Regions from separate parts of the Mesorhizobium sp. WSM4935 genome, predicted to be linked through region 2. Evidence: predicted binding sites of a transcription regulator. Region 2 holds the regulator's gene; each other region holds the start of a gene.
The links. The regulator PhoB, encoded in region 2, activates phosphate uptake and scavenging genes when phosphate is short. The targets are predictions, from matches to a motif close to TGTCATNNANCTGTCAT.

Region 1: a site for PhoB is predicted at 2,014-2,030, ahead of P9273_RS24255 (acid phosphatase). Genes of this name have one in related genera too.
Region 3: a site for PhoB is predicted at 1,589-1,605, ahead of P9273_RS21025 (RNA degradosome polyphosphate kinase). Genes of this name have one in related genera too.
Region 4: a site for PhoB is predicted at 1,818-1,834, ahead of P9273_RS02430 (ceramide glucosyltransferase). Genes of this name have one in related genera too.

What each region holds. Positions count from the first base shown of each region.
Region 1 covers NZ_JARTVR010000012.1:172,263-176,081, reverse strand. The annotation lists gene P9273_RS24260 (hypothetical protein) at 1-293, opposite strand, end outside; gene P9273_RS24255 (acid phosphatase) at 397-1,929, opposite strand; gene P9273_RS24250 (cytochrome-c peroxidase) at 2,132-3,397, shown strand; gene P9273_RS24245 (hypothetical protein) at 3,542-3,793, shown strand; gene P9273_RS24240 (dihydrofolate reductase family protein) at 3,816-3,819, opposite strand, start outside.
Region 2 covers NZ_JARTVR010000015.1:117,835-121,653, reverse strand. The annotation lists gene pstA (phosphate ABC transporter permease PstA) at 1-471, shown strand, start outside; gene pstB (phosphate ABC transporter ATP-binding protein PstB) at 468-1,271, shown strand; gene phoU (phosphate signaling complex protein PhoU) at 1,292-1,999, shown strand; gene phoB (phosphate regulon transcriptional regulator PhoB) at 2,016-2,705, shown strand; gene P9273_RS26575 (ROK family protein) at 2,874-3,819, opposite strand, start outside.
Region 3 covers NZ_JARTVR010000009.1:208,252-212,070, reverse strand. The annotation lists gene P9273_RS21035 (FAD-dependent monooxygenase) at 16-1,248, opposite strand; gene P9273_RS21030 (zinc-finger domain-containing protein) at 1,265-1,510, opposite strand; gene P9273_RS21025 (RNA degradosome polyphosphate kinase) at 1,759-3,819, shown strand, end outside.
Region 4 covers NZ_JARTVR010000001.1:518,249-522,067, reverse strand. The annotation lists gene P9273_RS02435 (O-succinylhomoserine sulfhydrylase) at 1-431, shown strand, start outside; gene P9273_RS02430 (ceramide glucosyltransferase) at 475-1,617, opposite strand; gene apaG (Co2+/Mg2+ efflux protein ApaG) at 1,937-2,329, shown strand; gene P9273_RS02420 (Hsp33 family molecular chaperone) at 2,375-3,406, opposite strand; gene argF (ornithine carbamoyltransferase) at 3,530-3,819, opposite strand, start outside.

The sequences.
Region 1 (3,819 bases), on a different contig from region 2:
GTGGATTTGCTGCAACAAGGCGTCACGATCGTGAGGTTGCTAAAATCCGAAGCGGCTGCCTGATCCATGGCATCGCCCCACCAATCCTCCAGGTCGCTCCCGCAGAAGGCACAGTGGACGCTTTCTGTATTCGCGCCTGCATCGAAGAAAGTCACCGCTTCCTTGTATTCGATTCCGACATGCTCGGCTTGTGGGAACAGTCCACGCATCAAGTTGGCAGCCTCTTCCGCCGCCGTCTTGTCGGGCTGCCAGTACGGATCATCAGGAACCATATGCAGGTAATTATCGGGCATAGCACCTTGTGTGGCAGGAAGACCGATCGTGGCAAGTCCCCTTGCGGCGCGCCAACGAAAAAGGCCCGCTGGAGCGGGCCTTTCGCAAGAATGATTTCGACGGCTACTTCGTCAGATCGAGCGCCGCCGTCAGGTCGCCCATCGGCGGCTGGTCGTTATTGCGCAGTGCCTTGTCGCGGGCGACGATACCGGGCAGCACCGGCAGGTCGTAGCGGTTGGTGATGAAGCGCAGGATCGAGGTGGTGTCATACTGCGTGTGATCGACCATGCCCATCTTGGCGTAGGGCGAAATGATGAAGGCCGGGATGCGGTTGCCCGGGCCCCAGCGGTCGGCCTTGGGCGGCGCGACGTGATCCCAGAAGCCGCCATTCTCGTCATAGGTGATGACGACCAGCATGTGAGCCCATTGCGGGCTCTTCTCCAGATGCGAAACGAGGTCGGCCAGATGCCGGTCGCCGGACGTCACGTCGGCATAGCCGGCGTGTTCGTTGAGGTTGCCCTGCGGCTTGTAGAAGGACACGGCCGGCAGCTTGCCGTCGTCGATCGCCTTGATGAACTCGCTGCCGTCAAGGCCGCCATCCTTGAGGTGCTCGGCCCGGGCGGCCGTGCCCGGCGCATAGGCCGCGAAATAGTTGTAGGGCTGGTGGTGGAACTGGAAATTGGGCACAGGGGTCGCGTTCTTGCCGTCAAGCGCCGCCTGCCAGGCGCCCGAATACCAGGCCCAGGAAATGCCCTTCAGCGACAACAGATCGCCGATGGTGATCTCGTGCTGCGGCGGCAGCGTGGTGGGCACAGCCGGATCGGCCAGCGCCTTGTCGCCGCCCTCGGCCGGCTTGTTGGCGCTCGGCTGGTAAGGCGGCTGCATGGTGTTGACGGCGTAGAAGTCTGGCGTGATGGCGCCGTCATTGACGAATTTCGGCACGCCGCCCAGCGCCGAAGGCGGTGAATTGTCGGCCGGTTTCAGCGTCACGCCGTCCGGTTCGACGACGGCGATCTGGCCCTTCACAGGACTGGTGTCGGCGTTCGGATAGTAAGGCGCGCAGGCGCAGGCGAGCATGAAGTGGTTGAGGAAGGAGCCGCCGAAGGCGCCCTGGAAAAAATTGTCCGCCAGCACGTATTTCTTGGCGATCGCCCACATCGGCAGGTTGGAGCCGTCATAATGGCCCATGACCAGGGAGCCGGAATCGGCCCAGGCGACGAACTTGTCGTTACGGCCGCCGTCGATCTGCATCTGCTCCTGGTAGAAGCGGTGCCAGAGATCGTGCGTGATGACGCTGGTGCCCTCGTTGAAGCCCTTGGGGTCGTCGATGGCGAAGGTGGCGTTGGCAAGATGCACGCTCTGCGCCTCCGTGACCGCTGGCGTGACACCCTTGCCGGTCAGCCCGCCCCAGACCGGCGGCAGTTCGGAAAGCGGCTTGCCGTCGCGGTCAAGCTGGCGCGCCTGGTCGGGCGACACGTTGGCCAGGCCGTTGGCGCCGGGAAAGCCGCCATATAGATTGTCGAAGCTGCGGTTCTCGGCGTAGATGACAACGACGGTGTCGATCTTGTCATAGCCGGGAGGAGCCGCCTGGGCAGCAGCAGAGAGCGATGCCAGCGCGGTGGAGGCGATGCAAAGAGAGAGAAAGGTTCGGGTCATCGGGAAATGCCTCGTGGCTTGGGAATGGCTGGAGGACAGCAATGCAGGAACGCGGCTGCATCAATGCCCAGCTACTTCGATGCCTTGTCACCTATGTGACAGTTCTGCAGCCTCCGGACACGGTTTCGTGAGGGAGACAGCCGGTCATCAATCCGTGGCACTCGAACCTTACGCGAGCGAAATCGAGCGAAGGAAATCACGGATGTCGCCGCGGACGATGGTACGGAAAAATCACGCGATCGCCCTTCTGGCGGCCTCGATTGTCGGCTTGACCGCGCCTGCCAATACCGCGGAACCCTTCGGCGTCCATCCCGGCCCGATGTCGCGCAAGGAGGCCTTCGCCCGCGCCGACGCGCTGACGGCGCTTGGGCGGCAGATGTTTTTCGACCCGTCGCTCTCGGCATCGGGCAAGCAGGCCTGCTCGTCCTGCCACGATCCCAACCATGCTTTCGGACCGGCCTCGGCCTCGCCGGTCGAAACGGGCGGAGCGAAGCTCGACCAGCCCGGCGTCCGCGCCGTGCCGTCGCTGCGCTACCTGCAGGCGGCGCCCGCCTTCACCGAGCATTTCTACGACTCCGAGGACGAAGGGGACGAAAGCGTCGACAATGGCCCGACCGGCGGCCTGACCTGGGACGGTCGCGCCGACCATGGCAAGGACCAGGCGAAGATCCCGCTGCTCTCTCCCTTCGAGATGGGCAACAAGGACGCGGCCCAGGTGGTCGCCAGCCTGCGCAAGGCGCCCTATGCCGATGCCTTCAAGGCAGCGTTCGGCGCCGATGTCTTCGACCATCCGCAGGACGCCTTCGATGCCGCGGTGGAGGCGCTCGGCACATTCGAGCAAAGCAGCGTCGACTTCTACCCCTATTCCAGCCGCTACGACGCCTTCCTCGCCGGCAAGGCGCAGCTTTCCGCGCAGGAATTGCGCGGCCGCATGCTGTTCGAGGACGAGTCGAAGGGCAATTGCGCGAGCTGCCATTTGAGCGAGCCCGCCAATGACGGCGAGCCGCCGCAATTCACCGATTACGGCCTGATCGCGATTGCCGTGCCGCGCAATCCGGCGATTCCAGCGAATGCCGATCCCAATTATGTCGACCTCGGCCTGTGCGGTCCGCTGCGCACCGACTTCAGGGGCCGCGCCGAATATTGCGGCCTGTTCAAGACCCCGACCCTGCGCAACGTGGCCTTGCGGAAAAGCTTCTTCCACAATGGCTATTTCCACACGCTGCGCGAGGCGGTCGCCTTCTACGCCACCCGCGACAGCGACCCGGCGCGCTGGTATCCGAGCAAGGCGGACGGCACGGTCGACAAATTTGATGACCTGCCTAAAGCCTACTGGCCGAACCTCAATACCGATCCGCCGTTCAACGGCAGAAAGCCAGGCGACAAGCCGGCGCTGACCGACGCCGAGATCGACGACATCGTTGCCTTCCTCGGCACGCTGACCGACGCGGACCAAGCGGGGCAGTAAGGCTGCGCCGCCAGGACTTCGGGGCGCGACGGCCCCGGTCTGAGTTCTGCGATCCACCGCAAATGTGTGCCAATGTGAGCCACGTCATAGGAACATCAAGCCGCACTTGCTACATTGCCCATCTCTTCACAGATGGAGTCTCCGATGAGGTTCATCGCGGTTCAGGAGCCGCCTGGGAGCAGCTGGGCGGTGTTCGATGCGGGCAATGGGGCGCCGGCGGAATATGCCGGCCGGGTGCTTATCGGCCTGACATCGCGCGCGGCCCGCTGGTTCGTCGCCGCGGGCAACGATCATGCAGCCTGGCCGCGGCCCGCCCGGCCAGCCGGGCAATTGCGGCTCGTCAGCGGAGGCGGCTCCCGGTCGATCCGGGAAAGGCATGGCCAATCAGCCGGTTGAGAGAACGCACTGCCAGATTGATTCAG
Region 2 (3,819 bases):
TATGAGCTGATGGTGCGGCCGATGGGGCACTTCTCGGCGATCGCCGGCGCCGTCGCGCTGTCGATCCTGGTGATCCCCGTCGTGGTGCGCACCACCGAGGACATGTTGAACCTCGTGCCCAACGCGCTGCGCGAGGCCGGCACCGCCATCGGCGCGCCGCGCTGGGTGGTGATCCGCTCGGTTGCCTACCGCGCGGCGCTGTCCGGCATCGTCACCGGCATCCTTTTGGCGATCGCCCGCATCTCGGGCGAGACGGCGCCGTTGCTTTTCACCGCGCTCAACAACCAGTTCTGGTCGAGCAATCTCAATGCCCCGATGGCCAGCCTGCCGGTGACCATCTTCCAGTTCGCTCTCAGCCCTTACGAGGAATGGCAGCAGCTGGCCTGGACGGGCGCACTCATAATCACCCTGACGGTTCTCGGGCTGAGCATCTTCGCCCGCAGCCTGACCGGACGCAGAGAGGACAGATGAAACCGATGTTGTCCACCGACCTGAACGCACCCGACACCACCGTCGAGAAGGCCAAGATCGAGGTCAAGAACCTCAACTTCTACTATGGCCAGTCGAAGGCGCTGAAGGACATCAACCTGTCCCTGCCCGAGCGCAGCGTGACGGCCTTCATCGGCCCTTCCGGCTGCGGGAAGTCGACGCTGCTGCGCGTCTTGAACCGCATCTACGAGCTCTATCCGAAGCAGAGCGCCGAGGGCCAGGTGCTGCTCGACGGCAAGAACATCCTCGACCGTTCGCAGGACCTCAACCTGTTGCGCACGAAAATCGGCATGGTGTTCCAGAAGCCGACGCCGTTCCCGATGTCGATCTATGAGAACATCGCCTTCGGCGTCAGGCTCTATGAGAAGATCAGCAAGGCCGAGATGGACAACCGGGTCGAGTCGGCGCTGAAGCGCGCCGCGCTCTGGAGCGAAGTCAAGGACAAGCTCAATGCCAGCGGCCAGAGCCTCTCCGGCGGCCAGCAGCAGCGGCTCTGCATCGCCCGCACCGTGGCGGTGAAGCCCGAGGTCATCCTGCTCGACGAGCCGGCCTCGGCGCTGGATCCGCTGTCGACGGCCAAGATCGAGGAACTGATCGACGAATTGCAGGCCGACTACACGATCGTCATCGTCACCCACAACATGCAGCAGGCGGCGCGCGTGTCACGGCAGACGGCGTTCATGTATCTGGGCGAGCTGGTGGAGTTCGACCGGACCGAGAAGATCTTCACCTCGCCCCGCGAGAAGCGCACGCAGGACTATATCACCGGCCGCTTCGGCTGAGCTCATACGAGGACATCATCATGGCCGAACATACCGTCGCCGCCTTCGACGAGGATCTGAGGCAGATCAGCCGGCTCATCAACGACATGGGCGACCTTGCCGGCTCAATGGTCGGCGCCTCGACCAAAGCGCTGCTCGAAAGCGACAATGCGCTGGCGCAGCGCGTCGTCTCCGACGACGCCATCATGGACGCAAGGCAGCGCGAGCTCGACGACCGTGCCATCACGTTGATCGCCAAGCGCCAGCCGATGGCGGACGATCTTCGCAACGTGGTCGGCTCGATCCGCATGGCGGGCGACCTCGAGCGCATCGGCGATCTCGCCAAGAACATCGCCAAGCGCGTCGGCTCGGTCGGCGTCAGCGCCGCGCCGCGGGACCTCACCCACTCGATCGATTCCATGGCGCAGATGGTGCTGATCCAGGTTCAGGGCGTGATCCAGGAATATACGGTGGGCGACGCTACGGCGCTGGCCAAGCTTCGCAACGACGACGAACGCATCGACGTCAAATACACGTCCGTCTTCCGCGAGCTGTTGACCTACATGATGGAGGATCCGCGCAACATCACCGCTTGCACGCATCTTCTGTTCTGCGCCAAGAATCTGGAGCGCATCGGCGATCATGTGACCAACATCGCCGAGAACGCCTACTATGTGCTGACCGGCACGCAATTGCCCGCCAATCGTCCGAAGCAGGACGAGACCGCAATGTCGGCGCCGGCGGCCTGACGAAAAGGTTACCCCGATGATCGCGCCACGCATCATGGTGGTGGAGGACGAGGAGCCGCTGGGGGTGCTGCTCCGCTACAACCTCGAATCCGAGGGTTACCAAGTCGAAGTGGTGACCCGCGGCGACGAGGCCGAAATCCGCCTCCAGGAAAACGTTCCCGACCTGCTCGTGCTCGACTGGATGGTGCCGGCGGTTTCCGGCATCGAGCTCTGCCGTCGCCTCAGGATGCGGCCCGAAACCGAGCGGCTGCCGATCATCATGCTGACGGCGCGGGGCGAGGAAAGCGACCGCGTGCGCGGCCTTTCGACCGGCGCCGACGACTATCTGGTCAAGCCGTTCTCGACGCCGGAGTTCATGGCGCGCGTCAAGGCGCTGCTGCGCCGCGCCAAGCCGGAGGTGCTGTCCAGCGTGCTCAAGGTCGGCGACATCGTGCTCGACCGCGAATCGCACCGCGTCTACCGCAAGAAGAGCGAGATCAGGCTCGGCCCGACCGAGTTCCGGCTGCTCGAATTCATGATGCGGCATCCCGGCCGCGTGTTCTCGCGCAGCCAGCTGCTCGACAATGTCTGGGGCGAGACGATCTATATCGACGAGCGCACCGTGGACGTCCATGTCGGGCGCCTGCGCAAGGCGGTCAACAACGGCCGCATGCCGGACGTCATACGTACCATTCGGGGGGCGGGCTACGCGATCCGCGAGGACTAGGGATATGCTGATATTCAGGTGATGCCGGCCTGCGAATGGCGGCTTCCTGCGCTTCCGGTACTCACGTACCCAAAAGTACGCTCCGTTCCGGTTCTCGGAATCCACCATTCTCGACTCGGCCTGACCTGAATCTCAGGATATCCCAGCGCTCGCATTTTTCGGTCCTACTTAGGCCACGTTCTTCCCGACGGTGCCGGCTCTTGCCTGGCCTCCCGGCGCGAAAATCTCCTGGTCGACGAAGGTCAGCGCGCGCATGGCGCAGCCTTCGCGGATCAGCGGCAGCTCGTTCGGCTCGGTGTCGAAGGAGATCGATTCGGAATGCTGGCCGCCGGCGGTCTGTGCGATCGCCTTCCTCAGCGCGGGCTCGATCAGGTCGAAGGCGGCCGCGCTGACGCCCACCATGGCGACGGGCGCCGGGTCGATCAGGGCGAACAGGCTGCCGAGGCCGAAGCCCAGCGCCTCGCCGGCCCGGCGATAGGCCTCGCGCTCGGGGCCGTCCTGTTGCCGGGCCTTTGCGGCAAGCGCGCGCATGTCGGCGTCGCCGACATCCGTCGGCGCGGCATCCTCGCTTATGCCCATGGCGCTGCGCCAGATGGCGTAATTGCCGGCATAGGCCTCGACGCAACCGCGCCGGCCGCAGCGGCAAAGCGCGCCGCCGGGCCGATGGATCATGTGCCCGAACTCGCCGCCCGAGGAATGTGTGCCGGTGAACAGCGCGCCCTTCAGCACCAGACCCATGCCGATACCGTGCGAGAGCAGGATGGCGATGAAGTCGTCGCGATAGCGTTCAGGATCGCGCCATTGCAGGGCGACCGCCATCATGTTGCAGTCGTTCTCCGTTGTGGCGGGGATGCCGAATTCCTTCTCAAGGATGTCGGCAAAGGGGATGTCGGTCAGCGGCGTGATCGGCGACCACAGCATGGCGCGTGAATGGGTATCGGTGATGCCCTGAATGCCCATGGCGATGCGGGCGACGCTGCCGACGTCAAGGTCGGGATCATGCAGCCGGCGCCGGACGATCGCCAGGCATTCGCCGATCAGCTCGTCGCGGGGCATGACGAGCGTGTCCAGGCGCAGCTGCTCCTCGGCAACCACCTGGCCGGCATAGTCGATC
Region 3 (3,819 bases), on a different contig from region 2:
GCTGGTTGCAGTGCTTCACCGCCTCATAACCGTCCGCTCTTCCCACCCGTAGAGCCAGTCCAGGTCCGCCGCGAGCTTCTCCCCCGGCCGCGTCGCAAGCACCAGATTGCGGGCAACCGCAACTGGCCCCCTGGCATGCCAGGCCAGGCGATTGAGGGCGCCGCGTTTCAGCACCTTTTCGACGCGCGGGCGCCTGAGATTCTCCCAGACAGTCAGGCTCTGCCGCTGATCACCCGGAAAATCGGCAACGAGATTGGCGAGCGTCGCGGCGTCCTCGATCGCCATGGCCGCCCCCTGCGCCGCGAACGGCGTCATAGCATGCGCGGCGTCGCCAATCAGCGCGATGCCCTCCGGCATCGTCCAGCGCCGCTGCGCGACCGTGTGGATGGGGAAAGCCGTCCACGGCCCCGCAAGCGCCGCAAGCTTCGCCAGCGTTGCCGCCGTGCCGCGCATGGCGGCCGAAAGGATGGCCGGGTCCGCATGGCCGGACCAGCCTTCGGCGATGCGCTCACCCTTGGTGAAGGCCGCCAGATTGAAGGAGCTGCCCTTGCTCACCGGATAGGCGACCATGTGGAAGCCGGGATGCAGGAAGGTGGTGACGCAATCGGTCGCGCCGATTTGTGCAAAGGTCTGGCCGGCGGCGCTTTCCGCCGGGACAGTCGCGCGCCAGGCGAGCTCGCCGGAAAAGCGGCTTGCCGCAAAGCCGGCCGTCCGGGCAAGCCCGGCGCGAACCGAGGACCAAACGCCGTCGGCGGCGACCAGCAGGCCGCCGACGATATTCGTCGCTGTGCCTTCGCTCTCGACAGTGGCGGTAACGCTTTGAGGGTCGATGGCGACGTTGGTCATGCGCGCGCCGGTGACAAGCTCGATGTCGGACCGTTCCGCCACTGCCGCCACCAGCGCCGCCTGCAGGTCGGCACGGTGCGCCACGAGATAGGGCGCACCCCAGCGCTTTTCTGCGGCTTCTCCAAGCGGCACGCGCGCAAGCTCGCGCAGGCTCCTCGCGTCCTTCAATACCACCGCTTGCGGCCGGATCGCATTGGGCAGCAGGCGATCGAGCACGCCGAGCCGGCGCAGGATGCGGGTTGCGTTGGGGGAAAGCTGGACCCCGGCGCCGGCCGCCTCTAGTTGCCTGGCCTGCTCGAACAATCTTACCGGGAAGCCACGCTCGGCAAAGGCGAGCGCCGCCGTCAGCCCGGCGATGCCAGCCCCGGCGATGACGATTTGCCGGGACCGTGTCTCAGTCATGGTCGGAAATGGACGATCAGGCGGCCTGGTCGACATAGAGGCAGCCGGCCGGCTGCGTTTCCGTCGCCTTCAGCGACGGCGAATAGCGGTAGAGCGTCGAGCAGTAGGGGCAGACCTTCTCGTTGTCGTCGCCCATGTCGAGGAACACATGCGGATGGTCGAAAGGCGGGTTGGCGCCGGTGCACATGAATTCCTTGACGCCGATCTCGATAACCGGATGGCCCGCGTCGTTCTGGAAATGGGGAATGCTGCCGCCTGCCATCATCGTCTCCAATCGGGTTCGGCCAGTGGATGTGACCAGCCTGCATCTGGAGCATAACAGGCCAGTTTGCAAGATCGATGAAATCAAACTGTCGCAAAAGCCTGTCAGAGGATAAGTTGAGCCGGTTAAGCGCATGGGGCCGGGCGCGGAGCGATTCCGTGACGATCATGCGTCACAAAGAAGTGCTAAAGCGTCGTCGAACGGCAGTATGCGGCGCGCAGGGACGGTTGCAGGCAAGAGCGGAAAACATGAACGAACTGAAGCCGGTGCAGAGCGAGTTCATCACTGTCGAGGCGGCAAGCCCGGACGGCAATCCCGACCGTTTCGTCAACCGTGAATTCTCCTGGCTGCAATTCAACCGCCGCGTGCTGGAGGAATCGCTGAACGAGCATCATCCGCTGCTCGAACGCGTCCGCTTCCTGTCGATCTCCGCCGCCAATCTCGACGAGTTCTTCATGGTGCGCGTCGCCGGTCTCGCCGGCCAGGTGCGTGAGGGCATCGCGCTGAAGAGCCCGGACGGCCGCACCCCCGAGCAGCAGCTCGAGCAATTGCTGCGCGAGGTCGAGCGCCTGCAGGAGGACCAGCAGAAGAGCCTCTCGGCGCTGATGACCTTGCTCAACAAGGAAGGCATCGAAAGCATCACCCGCGATGCCCTCACCAAGGACGAGAAGGCTTGGCTGGAAGAGCATTTCCAGGAACAGGTTTTCCCGGTGCTGACGCCGCTGTCGATCGACCCGGCGCATCCGTTCCCGTTCATTCCCAATCTGGGCTTCTCGATCGCGCTGCAACTGCGCCATCGCAAGAATGGCGAGGAGATGAGCGCGCTGTTGCGCCTGCCGGTGGCGCTTAAGCGCTTCATCCGCCTGCCGGATCGGAAGCACCATGTCCGCTTCATCCCGCTGGAGGAAGCGGTCGGCATCTATATCGGCAAGCTTTTCCCTGGCTACGAGGTCAAGGGTTCGGGCACGTTCCGCATCATCCGCGACAGCGATATCGAGGTCGAGGAAGAATCGGAAGATCTCGTGCGCCTGTTCGAGACGGCGCTGAAGCGGCGCCGGCGCGGTTCGGTGATCCGGATCGAATTCGACACGCTGATGCCGGCGGAATTGCGCGATTTCGTCGCCGGCGAGCTCGGTGTCTCCGCGAGCCGCATCAGCGTTCTGACCGGCCCACTCGCGCTCAACCAGATTTCCGAGATCGTCGCCATTCCGCGCGACGACCTGAAGTTCACACCCTACAATCCGCGCTTCCCCGAGCGCATCCGCGAACATGGCGGCGACTGCCTGGCCGCCATTCGCGAGAAGGACATCATCGTCCACCACCCCTACGAGTCCTTCGACGTGGTGGTGCAGTTCCTGCGTCAGGCCGCCGCCGATCCGGAAGTGGTGGCGATCAAGCAGACGCTCTACCGGACCTCGAACGATAGCCCGATCGTGCGCGCGCTGATCGATGCGGCCGAGGCCGGCAAGTCGGTGACGGCGTTGGTCGAGCTCAAGGCGCGCTTCGACGAGGAGGCCAACATCCGCTGGGCGCGCGACCTCGAACGCGCCGGCGTCCAGGTCGTGTTCGGCTTCCTGGAGCTGAAGACCCATGCCAAGATGTCGTTGATCGTGCGCCGCGAGGACGGAAGGCTGCGCAACTATGTGCATCTCGGCACCGGCAACTATCATCCGGTCACAGCCCGTATCTATACCGACCTGTCCTTCTTCACTACCGATCCGACCATCGCGCGCGATGTCGCCCAGATCTTCAACTTCATCACCGGCTATGCCGAACCGGCCGAGGAGATGCGCCTTGCCGTGTCGCCGTTCACGCTGCGCAAGCGCATCCTGAGGCACATCGCCGAGGAAGTCGTTCACGCGCGCGAGGGACGGCCGGCCCGCATCTGGATGAAGATGAACGCGCTGGTCGATCCGATCGTCATCGATGCGCTCTACGAGGCCAGTCACGCCGGAGTCGAGATCGACCTCGTCGTGCGCGGCATCTGCTGCCTGAGGCCGCAGGTGCCGGGTCTTTCCGAGAACATAAGGGTCAAATCGATCGTCGGCCGTTTCCTCGAGCACAGCCGCATCTTCTGCTTCGGCAACGGTCACGGCCTGCCGTCGGACGAGGCGATCGTCTACATCTCGTCCGCCGACATGATGCCGCGCAATCTCGACCGCCGCGTCGAGACCCTGGTGCCCATCACCAATCCAACTGTGCATGAGCAGGTGCTTGGCCAGATCATGCTGGGCAACATTATGGACAACCAGCAAAGTTTCGACGTATTGGCTGACGGCACCTCCCGGCGCGTTGTGCTGGAGGAGGGC
Region 4 (3,819 bases), on a different contig from region 2:
TCAAAGGCCTGGAGACATTGCCGCTGCGCGTGCGTCAGCAGACCGAGAGCGCCGGCAAGATAGCCGATTTCCTCGCCGGCCGACCGGAGATCGCCCGCGTCATCTATCCGGGCCGCGCCGATCATCCGCAGGCGGATGTCGTGAAGAAGCAGATGTCCGGCGGCTCGACATTGATCTGCCTCGACATCAAGGGCGGCAAGCAGGCGGCCTTCGCCTTCCAGAACGCGCTCGACATCGTGCTGATCTCGAACAATCTCGGCGACGCCAAGAGCCTGATCACCCACCCGGCGACGACGACGCACAAGAACCTCAGCGACGACGCGCGGGCCGAACTCGGCATAGGACCGGGTACACTCCGGCTTTCCGTCGGCCTGGAGGACACCGACGATCTGCTGGAGGACATCGAGCAGGCGCTGAGGGCGGCCAAGTAAGAAGCAAGCTGCAAATTGGACAGGAGAACGCGTCAGCCCTGGCTCACGCGATCTCCTCCAGCTCGGTTATCGCCTTGCTGTGGATGGTCATGGCGTTGCCGCGCCACTCGACCGCGCCGCCGAGCCAGCCGCGCGCCCAGATGGCGGGAAGCATGACGTCGCGCACGATCATCGCGGTGATGCTGCGCGGCGACAGGTACCAGCCCTTGGACCGGGCGAGCAGACATTCCGGCACATAGGCGACCGCCAGCACGCAAAGCGCCGTGGCAGGCAGGCCGACGCCGGCGCTTGCCGCCGCGATCAGCGCGAAAATCAGCGGCACGACCGCGCCGGTCAGAATCTCGGGCGCGAAGAAAAGCGGGAAGGTGACGCGACGCAGCCGCGCCCAGCGCGCTTGCCGCGACCAGATTTCGGCGAAGGTGCGCTGGCCCAGCGGCTGCTCGAAGGGCGAGGCGACGAGACGGACGTGAAGGCCAAGTCCATTGACCAGTTTGGTGGCCGCCGCATCCTCGGCGATCTCGGCGGCCAAAGCCTGGATGCCGCCGTTTGCATCGAGCATCGGCTTGTTCCACAACATGCTCTTGCCCTGGGCGAAGCCGAGGCCGAGCACCTCGCCGGCATACTGCCAGCGCGCCTGCAGCGTGTTGAGGAAGGCGCACTCGACTTCAGCCCAAAAACCGTCCGGCCGTGAACCGATCGGCGTCGAGCAGACGAGGCCGGTATCCGGCCGCCAGGCCGCGACCAGATGCTGGACATAGTCCTTGGGCATCAGCACGTTGGAATCGGCGAGGATCACCCAGTCGTGCCGCGCCGCCTGCCAGCCCTTGACGCAGTTGTTGAGCTTGGGATTGGCGCTGATGCGGTCGTCGCCGATCAGGAGCCGCGCCGGAACCTTGGGATGGCGCGCGATCGCCGCATCGATGAGCCTCACTACCGGGTCCTCGGCATGCGCGACGCAGAAGATCAGCTCATAGCGAGGCCAGTCGAGCGAGAAGGCGCGCTGCAGGGTCTCCTGGGTGAACGGCTCGACGCCACGAGAAGGAACGATGATCGAGACCGGTTGCGCGCCGTCGGGCGGCGCAATGACATGCCGCCTTTTCAGCCGCGACGAGGCGAGCAGGATGCTGGCGAGGTTGGAGAGGAGAAGGGCTGAGGAAGCCAGGCCGGCTGCGATAGTCAGTTCCATCGAGATCTGGTCACTCCCGATAGGGCGTTTCACCGTTTGTGGGAAACGGCGACCTGCTCTATCTCTTTGTTTTCAAGCAATTCCAGACGGAAAACCGCTCACAGTTTTCCCGGAATTGCTCTAGGCCGCACGCGGCGGTTTCATCAGTCGACAGAGCGCCCGAGTCGCCCGGCACCGTTTGTGCACACCAACATTGTCATGTGTCACTTAAATGACATTGTTTTTCGGCACGTGCGCTACAAGGCTGGAAGGATGGTCGGCGCTGCGCGTCCAACAGCGAAGCGCGACGAATGTTCCGCGGCGGCAACCGGAGTGGCCCATGTATCGCGCAGTGACGCGCAACATCGAAGTGCTGGTCAGGCCCTTCTATCTGGAGGACCGCTCCGATCCGTCCCAGAACCGCTATGTGTGGGGCTATCAGGTGACGATCGACAACCGCTCCGACGAATTCGTGCAGCTTTTATCGCGCTATTGGCACATCACGGACGGCCAGGGCCGGGTCGAGGAGGTCCGCGGCGCCGGCGTCGTCGGCGATCAGCCGGAACTCAATCCGGGCGACAGCTATCAATACACTTCAGGCTGCCCGCTCTCGACGCCGTCGGGCATCATGGTCGGCCACTACACGATGCGCAACGGCCGGGGCGAGACGTTCGATATCGCCATTCCGGCTTTCTCGCTCGACATGCCGGGAACGAAGAGGACGGTGAATTAGGCGATTGGCTCCCTCTCCCCGTGAAACGGGGAGAAGGAGGAGGCGTTAGTCCGCCGCAAATTCGGCCGGGTCGAAGTCGTATTGCGTCGAGCAGAACTCACAGGCGACATGGATGCCGCCGTCCTCGGTCGACTCCTTGATCTCCTCGGCCGAAAAGCCTTCGAGGATGCCGCGGATCTTGTCGCGTGAGCAGGAGCACTGATCGGCGACCGGCACACTGCTGAAAACCCGCACGCCATGCTCATGGAACAGCCGATAAAGCAGCCGCTCGGCGCCCACCGTCGGGTCGATCAGCTCGGTCGGCTCGATGGTGCCCAGCAGCGCCAGCAATTCCTGCCAGGAATTGTCGGCCGGATGGTCCGTCACCTCGCGGTCGTCGCCGTCGCCGCCCGAAATGTCGGGGATGCGCATGCGCTCCGGCGCCTGCGGCAGGAACTGCGCCAGGATGCCGCCGGCGCGCCACTGCTCGCGCGCGCCGGCGGGTCCGGGCGTCACCAGCTTGGCGACCGACATCTTGATGTCGGTCGGGATCTGCTCCGACTGGCGGAAATAGGTGCGCGCGGCGTCCTCCAGCGAGGTGCCGTCGAGCTGGACGATGCCCTGGTAGCGCTGCATATGCGCGCCCTGGTCGATGGTCAGAGCCAGCACGCCGTTGCCAAGCAGCGCCTGCTGCGAGGTCTCGCCGGCGTCGGTCAGCGCCTGCAGCCGGTCGGCATCGAAGCGCGCATAGGCGCGCAGCGCATGCGGCGTGGTGAAATCGGCCACAAGCATGTCGACCGGACCGTCGGTCCGGGTCTGCAGGATAAACTTGCCCTCGAACTTCAGCGAGGTGCCGAGCAGCACGGTGAGCACGCAGGCTTCCGCCAGCAGGCGGGCGACGGGCTCAGGATAATTGTGGCGGCTCAAGATAGCGTCGAGCATCGGCCCGAGCTGCACGGTGCGGCCGCGCACATCGAGCGGCGCGACCTCGTAGGGCACGACATGATCATCGCCGGCGAAGCCGAATTCACCGAGTTGGGGTTTATGCTCAGCCAAGGTCTGGGTTTCCAACATGACAAAACTCCGGGGCGCAGCCATGCCGCCCTGTGAGCCGCATGCGTCGAAGCGCGTTCAATTTACGTGATGGCCCGCAAATAGGCATCACATATCCCCAGATCAAGTTGACCCCGATCGGACCGGAAGCGGTCAGGTCCGTCCTTCTCAAGCGCCCAAGCACCAGGCCAGCACCGCCTTCTGGGCGTGCAGCCGATTCTCGGCCTCGTCGAACACCACCGAATGCGGCCCGTCGATCACCTCGTCTGTGACCTCCTCGCCGCGATGCGCCGGCAGGCAGTGCATGAACAACGCATCGGGCTTAGCCTTTGCCATCAGCGCCGCATTGACCTGATAGGGCAGGAAGACGTTGTGACCGCGGGCGCGATGTTCCTGGCCCATCGAGACCCAGCTGTCGGTGACGACGCAATCGGCCTGGTCGACGGCTTCCTCGGCGG